DNA from 4 places in the Paenibacillus sabinae T27 genome. Region 3 is predicted to be linked to each of the others. Evidence: predicted binding sites of a transcription regulator. Region 3 holds the regulator's gene; each other region holds the start of a gene.

Region 1 (3,167 bases), 2.6 Mb from region 3:
GTGTTGGCAGCACGGCTCTCTTTGCATTGTACGCAGTTTTTTGCCTGTTACCCGTATTGATGATCATTTTTTCACGATATACTTAACTGCAGCTAAATAACTTTTAACTCTCTTCACTGTAAAATACTTCATGAACTCTTTTGTCCACATATCCATCTCGTCTTCAATTTCGGTAACTTCATTCATGATGAACACAACATGTTCGCAATCTGTATTGGCCATAGCCGGAAGCAGCACGGAAAATCCCCATTCCACATCCTCTTGTTCATCCTCAAATCCGTTTCTCGCATCTACGACAAAATTACTGCCCGGATATCTCTTCAGCAGTTCCAAAACATATAATGTAGGGGTTCTATAGTCGTCATAGCTGCAAAACTTTTTCCATGTTAGAAATACGATATTATCTTCAGGCATGTATTCCACATGACAAAACTCCGAATCAAATTCATTTTTCTCCACATTCATATTCATAGATTCCCCCTGCTATATAAGCTGAACTAAAGATTTTCCCATCAGAACCCAGTCGTAACTACGAGGAACGTTTGGACTTCCGGCCGCTGCCCATCTCCAGATTTCTTGATTTAATCCACTCTTCGAGTTGAAATCCGGAGACAGCCTATGCTTTCGAAGCGAGCTTTCCTCCGGAAAGCTTTCGGGCGATCGCTATCGCTCCTACAGTTCCAAACTTCCCCCTTCGTTACTCCTTACCCTGATGTCATATTTAAAAGTTCATCTTATATTGTTTGGATTTATGTCTATCACATCTTTGCCCGTATCCATCAAGTATATCATTGTTACCTGAAGTCAAGCATGAAGTATCCCCCATTCTGCAATCCCCAAGTGTACATCACTTTGAAAAGTGCACTGAAAAATTATCAAAAAGTTCTTTCAAAATATTTGTGAAATACTTCACAACTAAACAAGGGTAATGGTATACTTAATATCATGAAGTAAAGAGGAACATTTTGGAGACTGGGGACGTAACTCGAAACAAGATTTGAAGTCCGAGATTAAGCCTAAGCTCGCGCTCCTTCACTTCCCAATTCGTCCGTTACGCCTTTGTTTTTTCACTTCCTTCTTTCTTTCATCTTAAACAAAAGAGATTCAAATCTGGGGGGTTAACCAATGCAAAAGAAAGTATTACCGGCTCTTATTCTCATTCTCTCGGTCCTGCTTGTTATCGCGGGATGCGGCAGCGGGAATGCGGGCAACAACACGGAAAACAAAGAAGCTGCTGGAGCAACTGCGGGACCAACCGCCACAGCAACAGCTGAAGCCACTTCGGGAGCGTCTACAGTCGAGTATACGCCGATCGATCAACTGAAAGATAAATACGATATCATCATTGTGGGCGCGGGCGGTGCCGGTATGACTGCCGCACTTGAAGCCAAAGCGAACGGCAAGAACCCGGTTATTTTTGAAAAAATGCCGGTAGCCGGCGGCAACACAACCAAATCCTCTTCGGGGATGAACGCTTCGCAGACGAAATTCCAACAAGAGCAAGGCATTAAGGACAGCAATGATTTATTTTATGAAGAGACCTTAAAAGGCGGCCATGGCACCAACAACAAAGAAATGCTTCGTTTCTTCGTTGACAATTCCGCAAGTGCTATCGATTGGCTGGATTCCATCGGCATCCGGTTGAACAACCTCACGATTACCGGCGGAATGAACGAAAAGCGCACACACCGTCCAGAAGACGGCTCCGCAATCGGAGGATACCTGGTCAAAGGTTTGGTGAAGAACGTAAGAGAGCAAGGGATTCCTCTCTTTGTTAACGCCGACGTGAAGGAACTTACGCAAGCAGACGGCAAAGTTAACGGCGTGAAAGTCCTCTTCAACCAAGCCGACGAAAAAACCATTACTTCCGACGCTGTCATTGTGACAACCGGCGGATTCGGGGCCAACAAGGAAATGATTGAAGAAGTCAGACCGGATCTCAAAGGATATGTGACCACGAACCAAGCAGGCAGCACCGGCGACGGCATTAAGATGATTCTCAGCGTTGGCGGTACAACCGTGGATATGGATCAAATTCAGGTTCACCCGACCGTACAGCAGGAAAAATCCTATCTCATCGGGGAAGCGGTTCGCGGCGAAGGCGCCATCCTCGTTGCCCAAGACGGCAAACGTTTCGTGAACGAGCTGGATACTCGCGACAATGTTACGGCAGCCATCAATGCACTTACCGAAAAATCCGCTTATCTGGTATTCGATTCCGGCGTGAAATCCCGCGCTAAAGCAATTCAGCAGTATGAAAAAATGGGCTTTGTGAAAACAGCCGACACCATCGAAGCGCTGGCTAAGGAAATCAACGTTCCGGCGGATCAGCTGAAAGCGACACTCGACACCTGGAACAGCAGTGTGAAAAATAAAAAAGATGCCGAATTCGGCAGAACGACAGGAATGGACAACGACCTGTCCGCAGCGCCTTACTACGCCATCAAGATCGGCCCCGGAGTCCACTACACCATGGGCGGCGTGAAGATCAACACGAACACCGAAGTGCTGAACAAAGAAGGCAAACCGATCCCGGGCCTCTTCGCCGCAGGCGAAGTCACCGGCGGCCTGCACGGCCAAAACCGCATCGGCGGCAACTCCGTAGCCGAAATCATTATTTTCGGCCGACAGGCGGGTATTAAGGCTGCTGAGTTTTTAAAGGGACAGTAAGATATTAGCTTTCTCTTTTCACTGAGTAAAATACAAACGCTTGGGCCATCATGGTCAAGCGTTTGTTTGTTTTGTTATTCGGTTGGGAGACGCCTCCGAAGGCGGGAGCTTCCACTTGTGAAGTTCCTCCGGTGCAGTCGTTTATGACCGAAAAAAGCTCTCGCTAAGTCCCTTTGATCTCATCCAGCATTTTGACCATTTGATATACGGCTCTGCTGTAGGGAAGGTCCATCCCGAAGTCACCGGCTAACCGGATGACGGCTCCGTTCAATGCCTCGATCTCTGTCTTTCTCCCTTTCAGTACATCCTGCAGCATACTGGGCAAATGATCGCCGCATGCCTCAGGTTCGCAGGCCCGCCTCAATTGACTCATGACCTCATCGGTTCTCACATTGATACCCAGCCGGTGCCCCACTGCCGCTACTTCCCCCACAATCGAACTCATCAGTTCTATGCCAAGCGGGTGGGTTCCCGCCTCTCCCGCGTTTAGCCGGGTC
Region 2 (3,167 bases), 230 kb from region 3:
GAAATGTCAAAACCATGTAAAGCCTACACGGACACCAATGTCCGCGTCTATCAGGAATGGATCGCGGCTCCTGACCTTGTGCTTCAATGGGATGGCGGGTTGACGGAGGGAAGATGGATGACCGGGGTGTATGTCAATCAGGCCAAATTTGCCGGACTCGGTCCCTACCTGAAGGATGCGGCGGGCAAACGAACCTATATGGAAGCTTATGTGCAGTAAGGCTGTTCAACAATATTTTCGAATTGACGTGATTCAAATCACGCGGAGGCTCTCCCTCGGGGGTTATTGTAGAAGCAGATCAATAAGTAACCCCTAAGGAGGAGTCACGATGAGCGTCAAACAACCTTTATTTAATAGCGATACATTGGTAAAAGAAATCGTCCTGCAGTTCCCGAAAGCGGCGGATTATTTCAAAGCAAGCAAAATCGATTTCTGCTGCGGCGGCGCAAAACCGCTTCGGGAGGCAGTAATTGAGCGCGGTCTTGAAGCGGACGCCGTCATCGGCGATTTGTACAAGCTGCTGGAGCAGTACCCGGTGCTTGAAGGGGATACTGCTTGGAACGGAGCCAAGTCCGAAGAGCTGATCGCCCACATTGTGGATAAGCATCACCGCTTTCTGAGAGAAGAGCTGCCGCTGATCGGCCAGAACGTCACGAAGGTCTATCGTGTACACGGCGGGGATTCCCCGCATTTGGAAGAAGTCTACCGCCTGTTCAACCAGCTGAAAGATGAGCTACTCGAGCATACGGCGAAGGAAGAAGAGCAGGATTTCCCGAGTATTCTTGCCTATGAGCAGGATGGAAACGAAGAGTCCCTGTCCGCGCTGCGCCGGTCTCTCCACGATTTAGAGGAAGAGCATGACGCCGCGGGCAGCATTCTCAAACAGCTTCGCGCCGTTACCGGCGATTTTACCCCACCCGAGTATGCCTGCACGACTTACCGTCTGACCTATGCGCGGCTGGAAGAACTGGAAGGCATGACATTCGAGCATGTTCATCTGGAGAACAACATTTTGTTCCCAAGATATCAAGCTTAGTTTCAGCATCGAAAAGCTGCCGATTTTCCTGGAGTATTCTTGGAGAATCGGCTATTTCTCGTGTGTCAAGAGGGTAAATAACAATATTTGTTACAAATTGATGTGAAAACATTCACTATTGGAGTGACTGTGGTCACCCGCCTAGTTAAAATTTAAACAGTATAATTCCGTTATAAAGCACTAGAGTTGATTACGAAAGCTTTTGAGGGAGGACCTGACAATGACATCGAATCGAGAAAAATTAGTATTGATCGGCAACGGCATGGCAGGCGTGGGCACCATTGAACAGATTTTGAAGCTGGGCGGCAATTATGACATTACCGTCTTCGGCAGCGAGCCATATCCCAACTATAACCGCATTATGCTGTCTTACGTCCTCGAAGGAAGCAAAAATGTAGACGATATTATCCTGAACGACTGGAACTGGTACAAGGAGAACGGCATTACGCTGCATACTGGAACCGCAGTAACCCGCATTGACGGAGAATCGCGGAAGGTTATCGCGGAGAACGGTTTGACAGCCGATTACGATAAAGTCATTATCGCCACCGGGTCAAATTCGTTCATTCTGCCGATTCCCGGCAGCGGCAAGGAAGGCGTCGTCGGCTTCCGCGACATTGCCGACTGCGAAGCGATGCTGCAAGCTGCGAAGGAGTACAACAAAGCGGCCGTTATCGGCGGCGGACTGCTTGGACTTGAGGCGGCCAAAGGGCTTGTGAACCTGGGAATGGACGTAACCGTCGTCCACCTGATGGAGGATCTGATGGAGCGGCAGCTGGATCATACCGCCGCTTCGATGCTGAAAGCGGAACTGGAACGCCAGGGCGTCAAGTTCGCCATGGGCAAACAGACGGTTGAGCTGACCGGCGAAGAGCGGGTGAGCGGTCTGCGCTTTAGCGACGGCACGGAGCTTGAAGCGCAGTTCGTAGTCATGGCGGTCGGTATTAAGCCGAATGTGGATGTAGCGAAGGCGAGCGGAATTGAAGTGAACCGGGGCATCGTAGTGGACGACTATCTGCAAACTTCGCTTGAAAATGTGTATTCCGTGGGCGAATGCGCTGAGCATCGAGGCGCCTGCTACGGTCTGGTAGCTCCGCTGTTCGAACAGGGAAATGTGCTCGCGAAGCATTTGTCCGGCGCGGAAACAAAGCCGTATGAAGGCTCAGTCGTCTCGACCAAGCTGAAAATTTCCGGCGTGGACGTTTTTTCTGCCGGGGAATTCATCGACACGCCGGAGCACACCGTTATCTCCGCCAAAGATGACTGGAAGAGAACCTACAAGAAAATTTTGCTGAAGGACAACATGATTGTCGGTGCTGTTCTGTTCGGCGATGTGACGGAATCCGCCAACCTGCAAAAGCTGGTGAAGCAGGGCTCGGAGATGACAGACGACATTTATGCAGACGTCATGGGTACCGGCTGCTGCGGCGGAGGTGGGGCCAAGAAGACGGCATCCGTCGAAAGCATGCCGGGCGAAGAAATCGTCTGCGGCTGTAACGGCGTGACCAAGAAGGCAATTGTTGACGCGATTCAGGACAACGGCTTTACGACCGTGGATGAGATTAAAGCCTGCACCGGCGCCACACGGTCATGCGGCGGCTGCAAGCCGGTCGTGGAACAAATTCTTCAATATGTGCTTGGCGACGGCTTCGAGCAGAGCGCGAAGACCGGCATCTGCGGCTGCACAACGCTCAGCCGGGATGAAATTGTGGCCGAAATTCGGGCCAAAGGGCTTACGACGACCAAAGAGGTCATGAACGTCCTCGGCTGGAAGCAGGAAGAAGGCTGTTCGAAATGCCGTCCTGCGGTCAACTATTATCTGGGCATGATCTACCCGGATATGCATGAAGACGAGAAGGAATCGCGTTTTGTCAATGAGCGGATGAGCGCCAACATCCAGAAGGACGGCACTTTCACTGTTGTTCCTCGCATGTATGGCGGAGTAACGACGCCGGAAGATCTGAAGAGAATCGCCGATGTCTCCATTAAATATGATGTCAAGGTTGTCAAAGTAACCGGCGGCCAGCGTCTGGATCTGATCGGCGTCAAGAAAGAGGATGTGCCCAAGGTTTGGGAAGAGCTGGATATGCCTTCCGGCTATGCTTACGCCAAATCGCTGCGTACGGTCAAG
Region 3 (3,167 bases):
TTTCCGTCTGTAGTGAATCGCACCCACACCATCATGTCGGTCCCGGCTTTGTTCTTGCCGGTTAGAACCCAATAGATCGCATTCTCGTCCCAGATCGATTTCTGCGTCCGATCGATTTCGGTAAGGGCCGCTCTGCTTGTGGCGATGGCTTCGGCCTCTTTCCGCTCACTCCACGTATCCTTTAAGACATAGGCAAAAAATTGATAGAATCCAAACAGAAGGAGCAGGGCCAGGAATGCCCCGTATAACCCCCATTTTCTTCGTTTTCTCATCGCTTCAGCAGGTCCTCGAACGCTTCCTGCGCCTTTCGGCGGATCTCCTCTTCGTCAAGGGTCAGGCACTTTCCGTGCTGCACAACCTGCTTGCCGTCGACCCATACATGCTCCACATCCTTGGCGCTGGCCGAGTATACGGAGTGTGATATAAGATCCGTATGCGGCAGCAGATGCGGCTGGTCGATATCGATCGCAATAAAATCGGCCTTCATCCCCGGAGCCAGACGGCCCACTTGATTCAGGAACACCGACTTCGCGCCATACTCCGTTCCCATGAGCAGCGCTTCAGCGGCCGGAACCGCGGTCGGATCGCCGGAGACCCCTTTGTGGATCAGCGCGGCCAGGCGCATTTCTTCGAACATGTCCAGGTTGTTGTTGCTTGCCGGGCCGTCCGTTCCAAGCGATACGGTTACACCGGCCTTCAGCAGCTCGGGCACCCGCGCCACGCCGCTGGCCAGCTTCAGATTGCTGCCCGGATTATGGGCAACTCCAACCTGATGACGGGCCAAAATCTCAATCTCCTCGTCCGTCAGATGCACGCCATGCGCCACGAGCGACGGGCGGGTGAATACGCCGAGCTTCTCCAGATGGGCGACCGGTCTCAGTCCGTAATCCGTTACGTTCTGCTCCACTTCCCGCCGTGTTTCGGACATATGCGTATGAATAGGCAGATCCAGATCATGGGCCGCCTGAACGAATTTCTCGATATAATCGGGAGGGCACGTATATGGCGAATGCGGCGACATCATGGCCGTAATTCTGCCGTTTGCTTTGCCATGCCATTCTTTTGCAAAAGCAACCGCTTCGGCAAGCTTCTGATCCTGCACTTCGGGCGGACACAGCCCGATAACGCCCCGCATCAGGACTGCGCGAATTCCGGAAGCTTCCGTCACCTCGGCCACACGGCCCATATGATCGTACATATCTAGGAAGGTCGTTGTTCCTCCCTTCAGCATTTCCAATACCGACAGGGCGGTTCCCCAGTACACGTCGTCACCGGTGAATTTTCCCTCCATCGGCCACATCTTCTCCTGAAGCCAGACCTGAAGCGCCAGATCATCTCCGTAGCCGCGCAAGAGGGACATCGCCGCATGTCCATGCGTGTTGACAAGCCCGGGCAGGAACAGTAGACGGCTGCCGTCAAAAGACGGAATGTCTTCCTCCAGCACAGGCGGTTCTTCCCCTATGTAAGTGATAAGATCGTTATCGATAACCATATAGCCATCGATCACAGGCTTATCTGAGCCGGGCACGGCAAATTTGCCGCCGCGGATGATCCATTTATTGCCCATCTGCTTCTTCTTCCTTTCCTTCATGAAGATAATACGCCAAGCTTTGCAGATCGGTAGTAAAGTCTGCCGCGTGCACCCGAACCTCTGACGGCGTCTTAAGAATGACCGGCGCGAAGTTTAGAATCGCTTCAATCCCGGATTCGATTAGTATATCCGCGACATTCTGCGCCTCCTGATCGGGTACGGTAATGATTCCGATACGGATGCCCTGATCCCGGACGGTTTGGGCAAGCTCTTCCATCGGCTGAACAGTCAGCGTATTGATTTTGGTGCCGACCTTCGGCGGATAGGAATCAAAGACGGCCGTTATTTTCATTGTATCTTTTAAATAGATGTTGTAATTGGATAACGCATGGCCCAGGTTACCGGCTCCGACCAAAGCAACGTTGATCGGCTGATCCAGCTTCAGGATATGACGGATTTTCTCGATCAGGTACGGAACGTCGTAGCCGATGCCTTTTCTTCCAAAGTCTCCGAAATAGGCCAAATCCTTACGAATTTGCGCCGGGTTGAGGTCGAGCCGCTGTCCCAGCTCTTGAGAAGAAACAGTAGCGATTTCTCGTCTGTGAAGCTCGTTCAAAAACCGCAGATACACAGGCAATCTGCGGACGACGGCCTCCGATATTTTGTCCGATTTCATGAGTTCTCCTCCTACATTGTAATAGGACCCTCCCAAACCCTCCCTAATAGGGAGGGCCCCAAGGGCTGCCGCCCTCTGGACACCCGCTAAAGGCAATTAGCGTTTGGCGGAAGTTAGGCGGGACCTTGATCAAACGGTGAAGGATCGCTTTTCGTCCCTAACGGGACACGCTTGACGATTGGCGGGATCTACTTACAAAAGACCCCAAAGGATAAAAGTCGTTAGACCGGCCTATGTTGTACAATGGCCGATCCGTTTCAAAAGCGGTAAAGCTAAACCGAGTGATTGACCTATGTTGCACAATGGCCAATCCGTTTCAAAAGCGGTACTGATTAAACCCGATGATTGACCTATGTTGCACACGGCCACCCGAATTTAGGATGCTCCGTCATGCTGGAGCCATTCGGCGATTCGCGGAACCATCTGCTCTGTCGTCATATGCTCCATTTTCGGTCCGGGCAGCGAGTACAGGAAGTATTTTCCGTAATAAGATTCGATTACTCTGGTATCATATACGATAACTATTCCGCGATCCTGCGCGGTCCGGACGAGGCGGCCGAATCCTTGTTTGAAACGGATGACGGCCTGCGGGACCGACAGCTTCATGAACGGATTCTTCTTCTGCGCCTGCAGCAGCTCGGCTTTGGCCTCTGCAAGAGGGTGATTCGGCGGCTGAAACGGCAGCCTTACGATTGCAAGGCAGGTTAACGCGTCGCCGGGAATGTCCACCCCTTCCCAGAAGCTGCTCGTTCCAAGCAGAACAGAAGCGGAATTATCCTGGAAGCGGCGAAGCAGCTTGCTCCGGCTCCCTCCTTCGACCCCCTGGCCCAGCACGGTGATTTCCTCGGAAGCCAATGCTTCCTTGAGCGGGTCGAACACTTGGCGCAGCATCTTGTAGGATGTGAATAGCACCAGCATGCGTCCCTTCGTCGTAACCGCAGCCTCGGCCAAGGATTGAAC
Region 4 (3,167 bases), 230 kb from region 3:
TAACATTTGGAGTAATTGTTTTGTCGGTAATAACCGCGAAGGAGGTTACTTCCGAACCTGTACCCGAAGTTGTAGGGATGGCAACAAATTTCGCTTTGATGCCCAGTTTCGGGAATTTGTAGACCCGTTTGCGGATGTCCAGGAATTTTTGTTTCAGACCATCAAAGTCAGCATCCGGATGTTCGTAGAACAGCCACATTCCTTTTGCAGCATCCATGGAGGAACCGCCGCCAAGGGCGATGATGCAGTCCGGCTGGAATCTGTTCATCATGGCCGTACCTTTTTCAACCGTAGTTGTCGATGGATCCGGTTCAACTTCCGAGAACACTTCGATTGCTACAGGAGTTTGGCGTTGACGCAGGTAGTGCTCAACTCTTTCCACGTAGCCAAGCTTAACCATCATCGGGTCAGTAATGATTGCGACACGAGTGATGTCAGGCATTTTAGCCAGGTATTGCGTAGCGCCTTTTTCGAAGTAGATCTTTTCCGGTAATTTAAACCATTGCATATTCACGATACGACGATTCACCCTTTTCACGTTGATCAAGTTAATGGCAGTAACGTTTTGGGATACCGAGTTACGTCCGTACGATCCGCATCCCAGAGTCAGCGAAGGGATGTTCGTGTTATAGATGTCGCCGATTGCGCCATGAGTCGAAGGCGAATTGACGAGAATACGTCCGGTTTGCAGACGGTTCGAGAACTTCATGATTACTTCTTCGTTGTTGGAGTGGATGGCCGAGCTGTGGCCCATACCGCCAAACTCAACAACTTGCGCCGCACGTTCGATACCTTGATCGGCATTCTTAACTTTATAGCAAGCCAGAACCGGGCTCAGTTTTTCAGCGGACAGCGGGTATTTGGTACCTACGCCTTCCAGTTCGGCGATCAGGATTTTGGTGCCTGCAGGAACTTGAATTCCGCACATTTCGGCGATTTTCACTGCGGATTGACCGACGATTACCGGGTTAACCGCGCATTTTTCCACGTTCATTGCGCCGTTGGTCAGTTTAGCTGCTTCTTCTTTGTTAACAAAGTAACAGCCATTAGCGATCAATTTCTTCTTCACTTGGTCGAAAATCGGCTCTTCAATAATGATAGCTTGCTCGGATGCGCAGATCATGCCGTTGTCAAAAGTTTTGGAAAGAATGATGTCATTAACCGCTTGATCGATATTAGCGCTCTTCTCAATGAAGGCAGGCACGTTACCAGGGCCTACGCCCAGAGCCGGTTTACCGCAGCTGTATGCCGCTTTAACCATTGCGGATCCGCCTGTTGCCAGGATCAGAGCCACGCCGTCGTTGTTCATCAATGCGTTGGTTTTGTCCATGGTCGGTTGCTCGATCCATTGGATGCAGTTCTCAGGAGCGCCTGCTTTTACTGCTGCGTCATGCAAAATTTTTGCTGCTGCGGCACTACAAGCTTGCGCGGATGGATGGAAACCGAATATAATAGGATTACGCGTCTTAATGGAAATCAACGCTTTAAACATCGTGGTGGATGTTGGGTTGGTTACCGGAGTGATACCCATTACGACGCCGACCGGCTCAGCAATCTTTTGGTAGCTGTCGTAAACATTATCTTCAATTACGCCTACTGTTTTGTCATACTTGATTCCGTGCCAGATATATTCCGTTGCGAAAATGTTTTTCGTGATTTTGTCTTCATAAACACCACGGCCTGTTTCTTCAACAGCCAATTTTGCCAGGTACATGTGTTTGTCCAAACCGGCCAGCGCCATTGCATGAACGATTTTGTCAACTTGTTCCTGATCGAGAGCCATGAATGCTTCTTGAGCTTTCTTCGCTTTATCCACCAGAGTCTGAATATATTCTTCAGCGGTTGGTTGTTGCACTTGGGCGGCTACTTCATTCTTAACTGCCATTTCCCTCGTCCTCCTGTCAATTTGTGTGTTGTTCTTCTCTACACCTCGATAATATCACATCAAATGCGACTTGTATAGTGAAATCTTTCACAAAGTATAAAATTTTTTTGCGCGCTTTTCAAAGCGCTTACATTTTGGGTTATTTTCAGGGACGTCCTACCTACTCCCCCTTCTTATATATGCTCAGGAAACCGTTGATTCTGGCCGATCAATAGAAGAATTCAATGCGATCAATTACCGATTACCCAAGAAACGCAGGTTCAAATATCTTTCCATGCTATTATTCCTAATTTTAAATAAAGAATTCGTCTAACTCCATGAACGGCAACAAAAGCACCGACAAGCGCCGATCCGGGATGCTCCCCGAGAAAATGCTCAATAAATCGTTCATATAGAAGAAAGCGAAATATGCTCGTGCCGATAAACGACATGATCCGGATTCCTGGAACTTCATAATAGAACGGATTTTGAGATAAAAAGCAGACGCTCTATTCACCCGTTTCCGTATGGCCGAAGTTAACGCATGTACTACCATAATTTCCTGCTTCCCGGCCCACTGCTCTCTTCCCGCAAGTTCCCGCTGAGCAAGATCGGCTCCGAAACTCCCGAACCCAATCCTCTATAAGAAACCTTTGTCCTGCCCGCCTATGAAAGTTGTTTCCAAATCGAGTTTCTCGCTTGCCTAAGACTCAACCATCATTTATAGTAAAAAAAGCTATTTGCCGTAGTCAGTGACCACGTCATACAACTTCAATTGGAAATAAATATTAGAAATCACACTTAAAATCATGCTTTTGAAGTGAAAATAATCACAATGTTGAAAATTAGACACTTTTTTGCGCAAATCTTTCACCCATATTGAGGAATTTCATTGTATAATTAATTTAAAATTTACTGAAAAACTGAGGGAATAAAGGGGATGTCGATTATGAAAGAACACACCAATGTCATCGAAGCCCATGGCAATACAAACTGTTTCTCCGAACAAAACTTTAACAGACTGCTGGTAACGATGAAAGAACGTCTGGTTCCTGAAGGCTCCCATTTATTCTGGGAAGGCGACTACTCGGATAAGCTGTTTTACATCAAACGCGGACGCGTCAAGCTGACCAAATCCACGGATGAAGGAAAAGAACTCATTCTTTATATGTATCAGGCAGGCGATATGGTCGGTCAAGCCGATCCGTTCTTCAGCACGAAGCACAGCTTCACCGCCGAAGTGATCGAGGAAAGTGAAGTCGGCGTGATCGAGCACAAGGATCTGGAAATTCTGATTTGCCAG

What was found. The regulator Rex, encoded in region 3, represses fermentation and respiration genes when NADH is low (regulators of the CRP and FNR family bind a similar motif). The targets are predictions, from matches to a motif close to TTGTGAAATATTTCACAA.
Region 1: the regulator Rex is predicted to act here: its motif matches at 898-915, upstream of PSAB_RS03710 (flavocytochrome c).
Region 2: the regulator Rex is predicted to act here: its motif matches at 1,137-1,154, upstream of nirB (nitrite reductase large subunit NirB).
Region 4: the regulator Rex is predicted to act here: its motif matches at 1,961-1,978, upstream of adhE (bifunctional acetaldehyde-CoA/alcohol dehydrogenase).

The regions. Positions count from the first base shown of each region.
Region 1 covers NZ_CP004078.1:824,402-827,568, reverse strand. The annotation lists gene PSAB_RS03715 (hypothetical protein) at 64-465, opposite strand; gene PSAB_RS03710 (flavocytochrome c) at 1,126-2,670, shown strand; gene PSAB_RS03705 (ketopantoate reductase family protein) at 2,834-3,167, opposite strand, start outside.
Region 2 covers NZ_CP004078.1:3,652,060-3,655,226, reverse strand. The annotation lists gene PSAB_RS16865 (hypothetical protein) at 1-219, shown strand, start outside; gene ric (iron-sulfur cluster repair di-iron protein) at 329-1,036, shown strand; gene nirB (nitrite reductase large subunit NirB) at 1,257-3,167, shown strand, end outside.
Region 3 covers NZ_CP004078.1:3,420,450-3,423,616, forward strand. The annotation lists gene PSAB_RS15720 (cell wall elongation regulator TseB-like domain-containing protein) at 1-272, opposite strand, end outside; gene PSAB_RS15725 (amidohydrolase) at 269-1,567, opposite strand; gene PSAB_RS15730 (redox-sensing transcriptional repressor Rex) at 1,557-2,207, opposite strand; gene dinG (ATP-dependent DNA helicase DinG) at 2,583-3,167, opposite strand, start outside.
Region 4 covers NZ_CP004078.1:3,646,597-3,649,763, forward strand. The annotation lists gene adhE (bifunctional acetaldehyde-CoA/alcohol dehydrogenase) at 1-1,885, opposite strand, end outside; gene PSAB_RS16840 (Crp/Fnr family transcriptional regulator) at 2,814-3,167, shown strand, end outside.